2 regions of the Mesorhizobium sp. WSM4884 genome follow, and region 2 is predicted to be linked to the other one. Evidence: predicted binding sites of a transcription regulator. Region 2 holds the regulator's gene; the other holds the start of a gene.
The links. The regulator PhoB, encoded in region 2, activates phosphate uptake and scavenging genes when phosphate is short. The targets are predictions, from matches to a motif close to TGTCATNNANCTGTCAT.
Positions count from the first base shown of each region.

Region 1: a site for PhoB is predicted at 3,564-3,580, ahead of P9236_RS05380 (acetoacetate decarboxylase). Genes of this name have one in related genera too.

Region 1 covers NZ_JARTVO010000003.1:28,717-36,547, reverse strand. Annotated here, with positions in the region: gene P9236_RS05395 (ABC transporter substrate-binding protein) at 1-1,104, opposite strand, end outside; gene P9236_RS05390 (ROK family transcriptional regulator) at 1,197-2,435, shown strand; gene P9236_RS05385 (3-hydroxybutyrate dehydrogenase) at 2,634-3,422, opposite strand; gene P9236_RS05380 (acetoacetate decarboxylase) at 3,647-4,435, shown strand; gene P9236_RS05375 (patatin-like phospholipase family protein) at 4,428-5,588, shown strand; gene P9236_RS05370 (inorganic phosphate transporter) at 5,841-7,442, opposite strand; gene P9236_RS05365 (TetR/AcrR family transcriptional regulator) at 7,525-7,831, opposite strand, start outside.
Region 2 covers NZ_JARTVO010000013.1:141,110-148,940, reverse strand. Annotated here, with positions in the region: gene xylF (D-xylose ABC transporter substrate-binding protein) at 1-578, opposite strand, end outside; gene P9236_RS20685 (ROK family transcriptional regulator) at 938-2,173, shown strand; gene phoB (phosphate regulon transcriptional regulator PhoB) at 2,488-3,177, opposite strand; gene phoU (phosphate signaling complex protein PhoU) at 3,197-3,904, opposite strand; gene pstB (phosphate ABC transporter ATP-binding protein PstB) at 3,922-4,725, opposite strand; gene pstA (phosphate ABC transporter permease PstA) at 4,722-5,573, opposite strand; gene pstC (phosphate ABC transporter permease subunit PstC) at 5,577-6,563, opposite strand; gene pstS (phosphate ABC transporter substrate-binding protein PstS) at 6,629-7,687, opposite strand.

The DNA of each region.
Region 1 (7,831 bases), on a different contig from region 2:
GATCGAGGCCTGCAGGTCCTTCTGGGACTTCTGCTGGCAGGGATTGAAGCCCTTCGACAGATCGACGTCGAGGCGCGCCGGGATCGAGCCCTTGGCCTGGTTGAAGACGGTCTGGAACTCCGGCGACAGGATGGTGCTGGCGAGCAGTTTCTGGCCCTCCACATAGTCGGGATCCTTCTGCTGGAAGAACACGACGGAATCGGAGTTCAGGATGAAGCCGGGCTTGCCCCAGTCGGTCGGCGCCTGGGCGCAGACATAATCCGTGCCCTCCTTGAAGCCGGCGGCGGTGAGCAAGCCGATCGTCCAGTCGCCCATGATGTGGAACGCCGCCTCGCCGCGCCCGACGAGAGCCGACATCGAATCCCAGTCGCGGCCGTTCATGCCGGGGTCCATGTACTTGGACGTCATGATGCGGAATTGCTCGAAGGCCTTGACCATGCCGTCGCTGCGCATGGCGTCGACGTTGCCTTCGACGAAGGCCTTGCGATAGAGGTCGAGGTCCTGGCCGTAGACGACGACTTCGAAGACGGTAGAATCGGTCCAGTCGGCGGTCGAGTGCGAGATGCAGATCTTGCCGGTAGCCACGATCTTGTCGCAGGCTGCGTTGAATTCCGCCCAGGTCTTCGGAACTTCCGTCACGCCGGCGGCCTGCATGACTTTTGGCGATGCCCATATCCAGTTGATGCGGTGGATGTTCATGGGTGCCGCCACCCACTTGCCGCTCGGCTTCATCACCGGCAGCAATTCCGGCGCCACCACCTTCTCCCAATTCTCCGCCTTCGCGAGATCATCCAGATCGGCGGTCATGCCGGTCTTGTTCCATTCAGCGATCTCGGGACCCTTGAGCTGAACCGCCGGCGGAGCATTGCCTGCGATCACGTCGGCGCGCAGCTTGGCAAGCGTGTTGGCAGTATGGCCGGCGATCGAGGTCTGCTGCCACTTTCCCCCCTTCGCCTCGAACATTTCGCCAAGCTTGGCGATGGCCTGCGCGTCCGATCCGGTCGCCCATTGGTGGAGCAGATTGGTCTTCGGCTCGGCGAGTGCTGTGTTTGCGAGAAAGGCAAATGCCGCCGTAGCGACAAGGGTCGCCCTCAGATATCTCATCGTCTCACTCCCATTTGATTTCAGCACGGTTCATCACGACCGTTTCGTCGAGACCACCCGCGGATCGCAGAAGGTCTCTAGTTTTTTCTAGAATGATCAAATACGATCGGCAGTCAAGGAGTTTTAAGACAAAAATGACAAAAAGCCTGCTCAGATCGCTGCTGGACGGTCAACCTCCGGGCACGCCTGAAAGTCTGATTGTCCGCTGTCTCAGCCAGCGCGGCGCCATTTCCGCCGCGCAGATCGCCCGGCTCACCGGCTTGGCCCGCTCGACCGTCTCGACGGCTTTGACTGGCTTGAGGAAGTCAGGAATCGTGGTGGAACTGGCGGCGGCTGACGAAACGGCCAAAGGCGTCGGTCGGCCGCCGGCAACGCTGACGCTCAATCCTGAAGCCGGCACCTGCGTCGGCGTTCATCTTAGTCTCGACGAGATTCGGGTCGCTGTGGCCGACGTCTCACATTCATTCATTTCTGAAAAAACTATCCCCCTCGGCCTGGATTATCCTCCGGACCGGGCGGCAAAGCTCACCAAGGCGGCGATCGCGCAATGCTACGAGGAGAACAGCTTGTCTGCGTCCGGCCTCCTGGGTGTCGGGGTTTCTGTGTCGGGACCGGTCAGCCCCGAAGGCTTCGTCCAGCGGGCCAGCATCGTTCCCACTTGGGCTGGCGTCAACATCCGACATGTCTTTGGGCCGGTGCTGGAGCAGCCGATCTTCGCAGCCAATGAAAGCAACTGCGCCGCCATTGCCGAGATGATGTGGGGCGCCGCCGTCGGTTACGAGGACTTTGTCCTGTTCAAGATCGACCTCGGGGTCGGCGGCGCGATCGTCCAACACGGACGCGTGGTGACCGGTATTGCCGGCGGCGCGGGCGAATTCGGTCACATGAGCATCGATCCATCGGGCGATCTTTGCCGCTGCGGCAATCGAGGCTGCCTGGAACTCTACGCCAGCTTCAACCGGCCATTGGAGCAGATCGCGCGCGTGACGGGCCGGCGCGTCACGATGGACGACGTGATCCGCATGGCCGAGCAGGGCGATGTCGGAGCATTGCGCATGATCGAGGATACGGCCGAAATGGCGGGCCGCGGCCTGGGCATGATTGGATCCGTTCTGAACCCGCCACTCATCGTCATCGGAGGACGCATGGCGCTCGCCGGCGACATCCTGCTTACGCCGCTCATTGCAGCCTATGAACGGCACACCCTAATCAAGGCGCGGGACGTCGCCCCCGACAGGCGCACGCGAATAATCATCGGCAAGCACACCGAAAACGATGTGCTGCTTGGAGCCGTCGGCCTCGTCCTGAGCCATTACGGGCGACTTCAATAGCCATGGGGACCGGCAAGGACTGCGCCAGGGGAAGGATAGTACGAAGCAGCGAGTTAAGCCTTGCGCCGCGACAGCGCCCCCTTTAAAGCAATTTCATGAAAAGTGTATAACGGTTTTCCCTCCGGAATTGCGTAAAAACAAATAGTTAGAGCAGTTCAGCGTTTCGGTGAAACGCTGAACTGCTCTAGGGAAGCGCGCTTACTGCGCCGTCCAGCCGCCATCCATCGGCAGGGTCGTGCCGGTCATCTGCTTGGCGGCGTCCGAGCACAGGAAGAGCGTCAGCGCCGCGAGTTCCTCGACGGTGACGAATTCCTTGGTCGGCTGCGCGGCTAAAAGCACATCGTGCTTGACCTGCTCCTCGGTCATGCCGCGCGCCTTCATCGTATCAGGGATCTGCTTCTCCACCAGCGGCGTCCAGACATAGCCGGGGGCGATCGCATTGACGGTGATGCCGTCCTGCGCCACTTCCAACGCCACCGTCTTGGTCAGGCCGGCAATGCCGTGCTTGGCCGAGACATAGGCCGATTTGAACGGCGAGGCGACCAGCGCGTGCGCCGAGGCCGTGTTGATGATGCGGCCCCATTTGCGGCGCTTCATGCCGGGCAGCACCGCCTTGATGGCATAGAAGGCGGCGAGCAGGTTGATGCGGATGATGGCTTCCCACTTGTCGTCGGGAAACTCGTCGATCGGCGCGACATGCTGGATGCCGGCATTGTTGACCAGGATGTCGAGGCTGCCGAATGCCTCCTCGGCCTCGTTCACCATGGCGGTGACCGCGGCCCCGTCCATCATATTGGCGCTCGAATAGCGGCATTTCACGCCAAAATCCTTCTCGATGCCGGCGCGCTCCTGCTCGATCGCCGCGGCGTCGCCCAGGCCGTTGATGGTGACGTTGGCGCCCTCGGCGGCAAAGGCGCGGGCGATCGCCAGGCCGATGCCGCTGGTCGAGCCGGTGACGAGCGCATTCTTCGAAGACAGGGAACCCATGGGAGATCTCGCAAGAAGGTGGGAGGGGATTTAAGGCACATAGTTTGTGCGCCGCAGCATGACAATGCCATGGCCATATGTCGTTGCGATTACAATGTTGTGATGCCGTGCGAGTGCCATGAAGCTGGCACTCGGGGACGATGACATGGCACTGTCATGGTGCCGTGCAACATACTCACCTGCGCATCTCGCGCATGTCATTCCTGACCCGATAGGTGAACAGCTTGGAAATCGACGATGTCGTGAAGCGCGCCTATGCGATGCCGCTCACCAACCCTTCCTTCCCGCCTGGTCCCTACCGTTTCTTCGACCGCGAATACATCATCATCACCTACCGCACGACGCGCGAGGCGCTGGAAGCCGTGGTGCCGAAGCCGCTCGAGATCGACGAGCCGCTGGTGAAATACGAGTTCATCCGCATGCCGGATTCGACTGGCTTCGGCGACTATACCGAGACCGGCCAGGTCATCCCCGTGCGTTTCGGCGGTCAGCATGGCGGCTATGTCCATTCCATGTATCTCGACGACGACGCGCCGATCGCCGGCGGCCGCGAGTTGTGGGGTTTTCCGAAGAAGCTCGCTAGCCCCAAGATCGTGCATGAGGGCGAAGTGGTGGTGGGCACGCTTCACTATGGCAGCGTGCTGTGCGCCACCGGCACCATGGGCTACAAGCATCGCGAGGCCGACCACGATTCCGTGCTCGCCTCGCTCGCCGCGCCCAACTTCCTGATCAAGATAATTCCGCATGTCGACGGGAGCCCGCGCATTTGCGAGCTGGTGCGCTACTACTTGACCGACGTGACGCTGAAGGAAGCCTGGACGGCGCCGGCCGCGCTCGACCTTCGGCCCCATGTCATGGCCGACGTGGCCAAGCTGCCGGTGCTCGAGGTCGTCTCGGCCGTCCACTTCACCGCCGACTTGACGCTCGGATTGGGCGAGGTCGTCCACGACTATCTCGCCGATCGCAACTCGACCGCGACCAGCTCACTCCAGCCGGAGAAGGCTCGTGCTTGAACGCACCCGAAACAAGGCTACCGCCGCCACCATCCAGGAAATCTCGCAGCAATATGATCGCGTCGCCCTGGTCTTCCAGGGTGGCGGCGCGCTGGGCGCCTATCAGGCCGGCGTCTATCAGGCGCTTTCCGATGCCGGCTGCGAGCCGACCTGGCTCTCCGGGGTCTCCATCGGCGCCATCAACGCCTCGATCATCGCCGGCAACGAGCCGAGCCGCCGCCTGCAGCGGCTGGAGCAATTCTGGCAGATGATTTCGGGCCGCAAGATCTGGGCCTATACGCCGGAAGGCGACATCTATCGCGACATCCGCAACCGCACCTCGTCATGGATGACGATGATGATGGGCCAGCCCGGCTTCTTCAAGCCGCGCAATCCCAATCCATGGTTCGAGCCGCCCGGCGCCGAAGGAGCCACCAGCTTCTACGACACGGCCGAGCTGAAGGAGACGTTGGAAAGCCTGATCGACTTCGACGTGCTCAACGACGGCAAGAAGCGCTTGAGCGTCGGCGCGGTCAATGTCAGGACCGGCAACTTCGTCTATTTCGACACCGACAAGGTGCGCATCGGGCCGGAGCACATCATGGCGAGCGGCGCGCTGCCGCCGGCCTTCCCGTCGATCCGCATCGAGGGCGAGTATTATTGGGACGGTGGCATCGTCTCCAACACGCCGCTGCAATACCTGCTCGACCAGGAGGAGGACCGTTCGTCGCTGGTGTTCCAGGTCGATCTGTTCAGCGCCCGCGGCGCGCTGCCGCGCGGCATGGCCGACGTGCTATCGCGCCACAAGGACATCATGTATTCGAGCCGCACGCGCCAGAACACCGACAATTTCCAGCGCATCCATGCGCTCAAGATGAAGTTGCTCGATGCGCTCAAGCGCGTTCCGGCAGAACTTTTGAAAGAGGGCGAGCAGGAACTGATGGCCGATTATTCCGATGCCGGCGTGGTCAACATCGTCCACTTGATCTACCAGCACAAAGGCTATGAAGGCCACGCCAAGGACTATGAGTTCTCGGGCACCTCGATGCGCGAGCACTGGGAGATGGGCCTCGAGGACACCGAGCGCACGCTGCGCCACAAGCAGTGGCTGATGCTGCCGACCAATGTCGAGGGCGTCGCCATCCACGACCTGCACCGCGAAGACCCGACCTGACATTTGCGTCCGGCACTGCGAAGGCGAACCCTTCGCCGATTTCTGTCGGACTGACGTCGCGCGTTTCAGCTGCGCCGCCGTGGCAAGATGGAGGTTTCGCGGCGATAGGTGTCCTCGGCAAAAGCCGAACCGCTTCGAGGGCGCACTCGCCGGGAGAAGGCGCCTGCTCGGTTCCTTGAATGGCCTTCCCAGGATTGGCCAAAAAAGAGACGGCGCCGCAAACGGCGCCGCCTCTGATTTTCCGCTCGAACGCTAGAACACCTGGCGGAAGAGCACGAAGAGCACGAAAGACAGCGCGATCGAGCACGGCAGCGTCAGCACCCAGGCGAGCAAAAGGTTGCGCACGGTCGCCCACTGCAGGCCGGAGCCGTTCGCCGCCATCGTGCCGGCAACGCCGGACGACAGGACGTGGGTGGTCGACACCGGCAGGCCGAGACGGTCGGCCGCGCCGATCGTGATCATCGCGACCAGTTCGGCGGCGGCGCCCTGGCCGTAGGTCAGGTGGCTCTTGCCGATCTTCTCGCCGACGGTGACGACGATGCGCTTCCAGCCGACCATGGTGCCGAGGCCGAGCGCCAGAGCCACGGCGATCTTGACCCAGAGTGGGATGAACTTCGTCGCGTTGTCGACCGCCTTGTGATAGTCCGTCACCGCCTTCAGGTCGGCATCCTGCATCGGCAGCAGCTTCTTCTTGTCGATCAGCTTCAGCGCTTCGCCGATCAGATAGATGTCGTTGCGGGCGTTGCTGACCAGATCCGTCGGCACCTTGTCGACGGTGGCGTAAGGCTGCAGCCCGGCCGTCGTGTTGTGGATGTAGCTCTGCAGCGCGACAGTCGTCTGGTCGTTCCAGGTCTTCGAGCGCACCGCCTCCTGAACCGCAGCCTTGGCATCGGCGACGGTGACGCCCGGCTTGACATATTTGCCCAGCGCCTGCTCGACGGAGGCCGAAGCCGACTTGTAGGCCTCGAGATAGTTGATGTCCGGCGTGCGGTTGAGCGCATAGGCGGTCGGCACCACGCCGATCAGGATCAGCATGATCAGGCCCATGCCCTTCTGGCCGTCATTCGAGCCGTGGGCGAAGCTGACGCCGGTGCAGGTGAAGATCAGCAGCGCGCGGATCCACCACGGCGGCGGCGTCTTGCCCTTCGGCGCCTCGTAGAGCGCCGGATTGCGCACCAGAAGCTTCATCGCATAAAGCAGGGCGGCGGCCGCGAAGAAGCCGACGAGCGGCGAAACCAGCAGCGACATGCCGACATTGGTCGCCTGCCCCCACTCGACGCCGCTGGTGGCGCTTCCGGCCGGCGCCATGAACTGGTTGGCGAGGCCGACGCCGATGATCGAGCCGACCATTGTGTGCGAACTGGACGCCGGCAGACCGAGGAACCAGGTGCCCAGGTTCCACAGGATGGCCGCGACCAGCAACGCGAACACCATGGCGAAGCCGGAAGACGAGCCGACCTGCAGGATCAACTCGACCGGCAACAGCGACAGGATACCGAAGGCCACGGCGCCGCTCGAGGTCAAGACGCCGAGGAAATTGAACACGCCCGACCACATGACGGCGAATTCCGCCGGCAGCGAGCGCGTGTAGATAACGGTCGCCACCGCATTGGCGGTATCGTGGAAGCCGTTGACGAACTCGAAGCCCAGCGCAATCAGGAGCGCGATGCCGAGCAGGATCCACGGCACCGTCTTGGCGATCGCCAGATCCTGGCTCAGCGCATAGCCGACATAGATCAGCCCGACCAGGACCAGCACGCCGAATGCCGGCAGGAACCACTTCGCGCTGCTCGATTGCTCCAGCGGATGATCCGGTCTCGGAATCCCCGCCTCACTGGAAACCACGTCCACCATTGTCCCACTCCGTTTGCATTGCAGCAAAGAACCGGGAAGAACGCTATGTCCCCAGGATGAAGCTGGTGTGACGCCCTACAACCTATCCGGCTATCTTTAGAAGCGCGGAAACCAGAAGCTTTTGCTCCTCTGGCGAGAGCACGTCGGAATCGAACAGATTCATGCTGCGGAGGCCTTCGATGGCGAGAAAGCAGATCAGCAGCGAGCCGAGGTCATCCGTTTCCCCCTTCAACCTTTCGAAGAGCTGCCGCTTGAACGCCTTGATCGGCGTCAGGAAATCCGGATCCTCGGCGATCGCGGAGAACATCCAGGAAGCTGAAGGCTTTGGCTTCTCGCAATCATCGGCCGAAAGCTGGATATAGGCCGAGAGCGCGCTTTCGTGACCGCCT
Region 2 (7,831 bases):
AGCCAGCCGTCCGTATAGGCTTCGCCGACATTCTTGATCTTGCCGCTGTCGATGGCTTCCTTCAGCACTTCCATCGAGCCCGCGAACAGGAAATCCGCATTCGGATCGGCACCCGAGCCCTTGATGAAGACGTAGTTGCCTTCAGGCTTGGCCTTGAACACCTCGCGGGCCTGCATGCGGCCGACTTCCTTGTTGTCGAAGGTCAGGTAGAACACGTCCTTGTTCTCGATCAGGCGGTCGTAGCCGACCACCGGAATGCCTTCGTCGAGCGCCTTCTGCACCGCCGGGCCGATCGCCGAGGCATCCTGCGCCAGGATGATCAACGCGTTTGCGCCCTGCGAGATCAGGCTTTCGACGTCGGTCAGCTGCTTGCCCGGATTGGACTGCGCGTCGGCCGAAATGTATTTGTCGCCGGCGGCCTCGATGGCTTTCTTCATTGCCGCTTCGTCGGTCTTCCAGCGCTCTTCCTGAAAATTCGACCACGAAACGCCGATCACCTTGTCCTTCGCCTCTGCGACCGACGCCAGCGTCAACGACATGGCGACACCCGCCAGCATGGCGGTTGCGAATCTCTTCATGATTTCCTCCCTGCGCCATCGCGGCGCTACCCAGACTGGCCCGAAGGCCGGCACAGAGGCTTTTTTTCGAGCCTCGAAAAAATACTGATCCAACGCCGAAGCGCTGTCAACTGCGATTCTGATGGTTTTTGAGGTGCCGCGAACTTTTTTTCGAGGCCCGCAATAAATAATGACAGCCCCGTCCGCTTCTGCCACTATTCCAAAACAGTTGCACAGAAGCGCGGAAGCGTTGCCCCGTTGGAACTGAATGAAACAAAAAATCCAGAGCGGTTCGGTGGTGCATCCGCGACTGAACCGATCTGGCGCGTCGCCGACGGCCCATGCATTATCAAGAGGCCGCGCTGACCGGGAGGAGAAAAATGTCGGTCGGGATCCGCCATGACGACCTGCGCCGGCGCAACCGCGCCATGGTGCTCTCGGCCGTGCGCCGCGCCGGCCAGCCGTCGCGCACGGAGATCGCCGCGACCACGGGGCTTAGCCACTCGACCATTTCGGCAATTTCCTCGGACCTGATCCAGGAAGGCATCCTGGCCGAGAGCAAGCCGAGCGAGGCGGCATCGCTTAAGCGCGGCCGGCCGCAGGTCGGCCTCGCCCTCAATCCCGAGGCGGCCGCGGTGGTGACGGTGGTGCTGTCGCTGAATTTCCTTTCCGTCGCCGTCATCGACTATGCCGGGCAGGTCATCGCCGAGGAGCAACGGCGCCTCGATACGCTGACCATGCCGCGCGACGAGCTGATCGGCGAATGTGTGGCGATCGTCCGGCGCCGGCTGAAAGATCCCGACCTCGATGTCGGCAGCGTTGCCCGCATCGCCATGGGTATCCAAGGCATCACCGATTCCCATGCGCGGGCAATGCTGTGGTCGCCGATCACGCCTTTGACCGACATTCCTTTCGCCAACATCCTGGAAAAGGAATTCGGCATCCCGGCCACCATGGAAAACGACTGCAACATGATGGCGGTGGCGCTGCAATGGCGAGACCCCAACCGCTATCGCGACAACTTCATAGCCATCCTGCTCTCGCACGGCATCGGCATGGGCCTGGTGCTGAAGGGCGAGCTGTTCACCGGCACGCATTCTTCCGGAGGCGAGTTCGGCCATATGATCCATCGTCCGGGCGGCGCGCTCTGCCGTTGCGGACGCCGCGGCTGCGTCGAGGCCTATGCCGGCAACTACGCCATCTGGCGCAGCGCCATGAAGATGAGCGAGGACGCCGAGCCGGTCGATGTCGGCGACGCCGACATGCGGGCGCTTGCCGCCAAGGCGCGCGAGAAGGACGGCCCGGAGCGCGAGGCATACCGCCGGGCGGGCGAGGCGCTGGGCTTCGGCCTGGGCAGCTTGTTCGCGCTGATCGACCCGGCGCCGGTCGCCATGGTCGGCGTCAGCGCCGCCGCTTTCGACCTGATCGAGCCGTCGCTGCGCGAGGCCATCGCCCAAACCGCCGGTGGCCAGCACTCGGAATCGATCTCCTTCGACACCGAGCCGAACGAATTGCCGCTGATCCGCGAGGGCTGCGCCATGCGCGCGCTGACCTTCGTCGACCAGGAGATTTTCGCGCCGGGCGTGCAGACAAGAGCGGGCAAGCACGTCGCCTGAACAGCTTTGAAGTGATCGTGTCCTGCTAGACGTCGGAGATTTGCGAAGGTCCCGAAGCTTCGTCATACCAGGGCGAAGCAGGAGCGAAGCTCCGTCGCGAAGACCTTGGAATCCGTGCCGTTACCTCGGACGCAGGGCGCAGCGGAACGGAATTCTGCACCGTAGTGGCGCGTCGACGTCACGGAATGGATCCTCGGGTCTGCGCTGCGTCGCTTCGCTCCTTGCTCCGCCCGTGGATGACGAAGTCAGAAGCGTCTGAGCCAATCGCCGGCGCATACGATCGGATTCAACCTGTTACCGCCTCCACAGGAAGACTAATCCTCGCGGATCGCGTACCCCGCCCCGCGTATGGTGCGGATGACATCGGGCATGCGGCCGTTGTTGACGGCCTTGCGCAGGCGCCCGACATGCACGTCGACCGTGCGCTCGTCGATATAGATCGTCTCGCCCCAGACGTTGTCGAGCAACTGGCTGCGCGAGAACACCCGGCCGGGGTGCCGCATCATGAACTCGAGCAGCCGGAACTCGGTCGGGCCAAGCCTGATCTCGCTCTTCTTGCGGTAGACGCGGTGCGATTCACGGTCGAGCACGATGTCGCCGACCTTGAGCACGCTCGAAAGCACCTCCGGCTTGGCGCGGCGCAACAGCGCCTTGACCCTGGCCATGAATTCAGGCGTCGAGAACGGCTTGACCAGATAGTCGTCGGCGCCCGTCGAGAGGCCGCGCACCCTGTCGCTTTCCTCGCCGCGCGCCGTCAGCATGATGATCGGCAGCCGTTCGGTCTCGGGCCGCATCCTGAGGCGCCGGCAAAGCTCGATGCCGGAAACCGCCGGCACCATCCAGTCGAGCACCAGGAGATCGGGCACGTTCTCCTGCAGGCGGATTTCGGCTTCGTCGCCGCGGGTGACCACCTCGACCTGATAGCCTTCGGATTCGAGGTTGTAGCGGAGCAACACCCCCAGCGGCTCCTCGTCCTCCACCACCATGATACGTGGCGCGATCATTTAGCAGGTACCTTCGCTGTCAGGCCGCCGGCGCCGACATCGCCGTCTCGTCCTGCTTCGGACGGTTCGCGGGCAATTGGGTGCCGGTCAGCACATAATAGGCGTTCTCGGCGATGTTGGTGACGTGGTCGCCGATGCGCTCCAGATTCTTGGCGCAGAACAGGAGATGCGTGCAGGCCGTGATGTTGCGCGGATCCTCCATCATGTAGGTCAGAAGCTCGCGGAAGACGGAGGTGTATTTGACGTCGATGCGCTCGTCGTCGTTCCGGAGCTTGGCGAGCGCCGTGGCGTCGCCCGCCGTGTACTCCTCGATCACGCCCTGGACCTGGATCAGCACCAGCTGCGCCATCGAGTCGATGGAGTGCGACAGGTCGCGCGGCGCGGCGCTGACGCCGACGGAGCCGACGCGCTTGGCGATGTTCTTGGCGAGGTCGCCGATGCGCTCGAGGTCGCCGGCCATGCGGATGGCGCCGACCACACTGCGCAGGTCGTCGGCCATCGGCTGGCGCTTGGCGATCAACGTGATAGCGCGATCGTCGAGCTCGCGCTGCCGTGCGTCCATGATGGCGTCGTCGGAAACCACGCGCTGCGCCAGCGCGTTGTCGGAATTGAGCAGGGCCTTGGTCGACGCGCCGACCATCGAGCCGGCGAGATCGCCCATATCACGGATAAGCTGGCTGATCTGCCTCAGATCCTCGTCGAAGGAAGCGACCGTATGGGCCATGATTATGTCCTCGTATGAACTCAGCCGAAGCGGCCGGTGATATAGTCCTGCGTGCGCTTCTCGCGAGGCGAGGTGAAGATCTTCTCCGTCCGGTCGAACTCGACCAGCTCGCCGAGATACATGAACGCCGTCTGCCGCGACACGCGCGCCGCCTGCTGCATGTTGTGGGTGACGATCACGATCGTGTAGTCGGCCTGCAGCTCGTCGATCAGCTCTTCGATCTTGGCGGTCGACAGCGGGTCGAGCGCCGAGGCCGGCTCGTCGAGCAGGATGACCTCCGGCTTCACCGCCACGGTGCGGGCGATGCAAAGCCGCTGCTGCTGACCACCGGAAAGGCTCTGGCCGCTGGCGTTGAGCTTGTCCTTGACCTCGCTCCAGAGCGCCGCGCGCTTCAGCGCCGATTCGACGCGGTTGTCCATTTCGGCCTTGCTGATCTTCTCGTACAGCCTGACGCCGAAGGCAATGTTCTCGTAGATCGACATCGGGAACGGCGTCGGCTTCTGGAACACCATGCCGATCTTGGTCCTGAGCAGGTTGAGGTCCTGCGAGCGGTCGAGAATGTTCTTGCCGTCGAGCAGCACCTGGCCTTCCGCGCTCTGCTTCGGGTAAAGCTCGTAGATGCGGTTCAGCACGCGCAGCAGCGTCGACTTCCCGCAGCCCGACGGCCCGATGAAGGCGGTGACGCTGCGCTCGGGCAGCGACAGGTTGATGTCCTTCAGCGCCTTCGACTGGCCATAGTAGAAGTTGAGGTTCTTGACCTCGATCTTGGCCTTCTCGACGGCCGTGTCGGCTACGTTAAGGTCGGTGGACAACATAGGTTTCATCTGTCCTCTCTGCGTCCGGTAAGGCTGCGGGCGAAGATGCTCAGCCCGAGAACCGTCAGGGTGATTATGAGCGCGCCCGTCCAGGCCAGCTGCTGCCATTCCTCATAGGGACTTAGGGCGAACTGGAAGATGGTCACCGGAAGACTGGCCATCGGAGCGTTGAGATTGCTCGACCAGAACTGGTTGTTAAGCGCGGTGAAGAGCAGGGGCGCCGTCTCGCCGGAAATGCGGGCGATCGCCAGCAATATGCCGGTGACGATGCCGGAAAGCGCCGCGCGATAGGCGACCGAACGGATCACCACCCAGCGCGGCGCGCCGATGGCGGTGCCGGCTTCGCGCAAGGCGTTGGGCACCAGGTTGAGCATGTCCTCGGTGGTGCGCACCACGACGGGGATCACAAGGATGGACAGCGCGACCGCGCCGGCGATCGCCGAGAAATGGCCCATCGGCCGCACCATCAGCTCATAGACGAACAGGCCGACGATGATGGACGGCGCCGACAGCAGAATGTCGTTGATGAAACGCACCACCGTGGTGAGCCGCGAGAAGCGCCCGTACTCCGCCATATAGGTCCCGGCGAGCACACCGATCGGCGTGCCGACGACGATGCCGATGATGGTCATGATGATGCTGCCGTAGATGGCGTTGAGCAGGCCGCCGGCATCGCCGGGCGGTGGCGTCATCTCGGTAAAGACCACCAGCGAAACGCCGGACAGGCCTTTGTAGATCAGCGCACCGAGGATCAGCGCCAGCCAGGCAAGGCCGATGCCCGCGGCGATGACGCACAGCGCCATCATCACGCCGTTCTTGCGCTTGCGTCTCTGGTGAAGCGACATGGCTACCGACATCGGTCATGCTCCCGTGCGGCTATCGATGCGCAACAGCATGTAGCGCGCGATGGCGAGGATGATGAAGGTGATGATGAACAGGATCAGGCCGAGCGCCACCAGCGAGGACGTATAAAGCTCGCCGTCCGCCTCGGTGAATTCGTTGGCGATGGTCGCCGAGATCGTCGTGCCTGGCGCAAACAGCGAGGCGCTGATGCGATGCGCGTTGCCGATGACGAAGGTGACGGCCATCGTCTCGCCGAGTGCGCGGCCGAGGCCGAGCATGACGCCGCCCATGATGCCGACGCGCGTGTAGGGGATGACCACGCGCCGCGTCACTTCCCAGGTCGTGCAGCCGATGCCGTAAGCCGATTCCTTGAGCACCGCAGGCACCGTGTCGAACACGTCCTTGGTGATCGAGGTGATGAACGGCAGCACCATGATGGCAAGGATGAGCGACGACGTCAAAAGGCCGATGCCGTAGGGCGGGCCGGCAAACAGGCTGGAGAGCCCCGGTATGCCGTGAAAAATGTCGATGATGAAGGGCTGCACCGTCGTCTGCAGGAACGGCGCGAACACGAACAGGCCCCAGATGCCGTAGATGATCGAGGGAATGCCGGCGAGCAGCTCGACTGCGATTCCGATCGGACGCCTGAGCGGGCGCGGGCAAAGCTCGGTCAGGAAGACGGCGATGCCGATGCCGATCGGTACGGCAATGATGATGGCGATCGCCGACGTGACGATGGTGCCGTAGATTGGCGCAAGGGCGCCGAAATTTTCGGTGACCGGGTTCCACGCCTCCGTAGTCAGAAAGGATACGCCGAACTTCGACAGCGCTTCCCATGAGCCGGCAAACAATGAAATCGCGACGCCGCCGAGGATAACCAGGACGAGGATCGCGGCAAGACGCGTGGCCGTCCGGAAGATCGTGTCGGTCAGCGCAAAGCGCCGCACCGTCGCTTCTCTGGTCCGCATGGCAGACGATGTCACGGCTTCGGAAACGGCACTCATCGAGCCCCTCGCATTTCAAAAGGTAGACAGGAGGGCGCCGGAAGCGCCCTCCTCGATTCCGGTAATTACATCCCCGAGTAGAGCGGCTTGCCGTTGCTGTCGACGATGTCCTTGCCCCACATTTCCTCGACGCTCTTCACGACCTTGTCGGGCATCGGAACGTAGTCGAGCTCGGCGGCCATCTTGTCGCCCTTGGCATAAGACCAGGCGAAGAACTTGAGCGCTTCGGTCGTGGCCGCCGCGTCGTCGGGCTTCTGGTAGACCAGGATCCAGGTCGCTGCTGTCATCGGCCATGACTCCGCGCCCGGCTGGTTGGCGAGGATGACGCCATAGCCCGGCTGCGAGCTCCAGTCGGCGTTGGCCGCGGCGGCCGAGAACGCCTTCCCGGTCGGCGCGACCTTCTTGCCGTCCTTGTTGACCATGTCGGCATAGGTGAGCTTGTTCTGCTTGGCATAGGCGTATTCGACATAGCCGATGGCACCGCCGGTCTGCGAGACGTTGTTGGCAACGCCTTCATTGCCCTTGGCGCCGATGCCCACCGGCCACTCAACTGCCTTGTCGACACCGACCTTTGCCTTCCAGTCGGCGCTCACGTCGCCGAGATAGTATGTGAAGTTGAACGTGGTGCCCGAGCCGTCGGAACGGTGGACGACCGCAATCGCCTGGTCGGGCAGCTTGATCTTGGGGTTGAGCTTCTTGATCGCCGCGTCGTTCCAGTTGGTGATCTTGCCCATGAAGATGTCGGCCAGCGTCGGGCCATCCAGAACCAACTCGCCCGGCTTGACGCCTTCGAGGTTGACGACTGGAACGATGCCGCCCATCACCATCGGGAACTGTGCAAGGCCGGTCGACTTGAGATCGTCGCCGCCGAGCGGCGCATCGGAAGCGCCGAAGGTCACGGTCTTGGCTTTGATCTGCTTGATGCCGCCGCCGGAACCGATCGACTGATAGTTGAGGCCGATGCCGGTTTCCTTTTTGTAGGCGTCGGCCCACTTGGCATAGATCGGATAGGGGAAGGTGGCGCCGGCACCCGAGATGTCCGCAGCCCAAGCGGCGGACAAGGTGAGCGTGGACGCCGTAGCCATTGCAATCGCAACGGCCGCCGAGCGGATGAAATGTCTCATGTGGCCTGCTCCTGTTCGGAATATGGTCTCTTGGCACCGCCTTCTGACGGCGCCCGGTGAGCGCAATAGCCCTCGATTATTACAGTTGGATGACAGTTTCGTGTCAGCCGCGTAACGACTGATTGGACGAATTTAAGAGGAGTT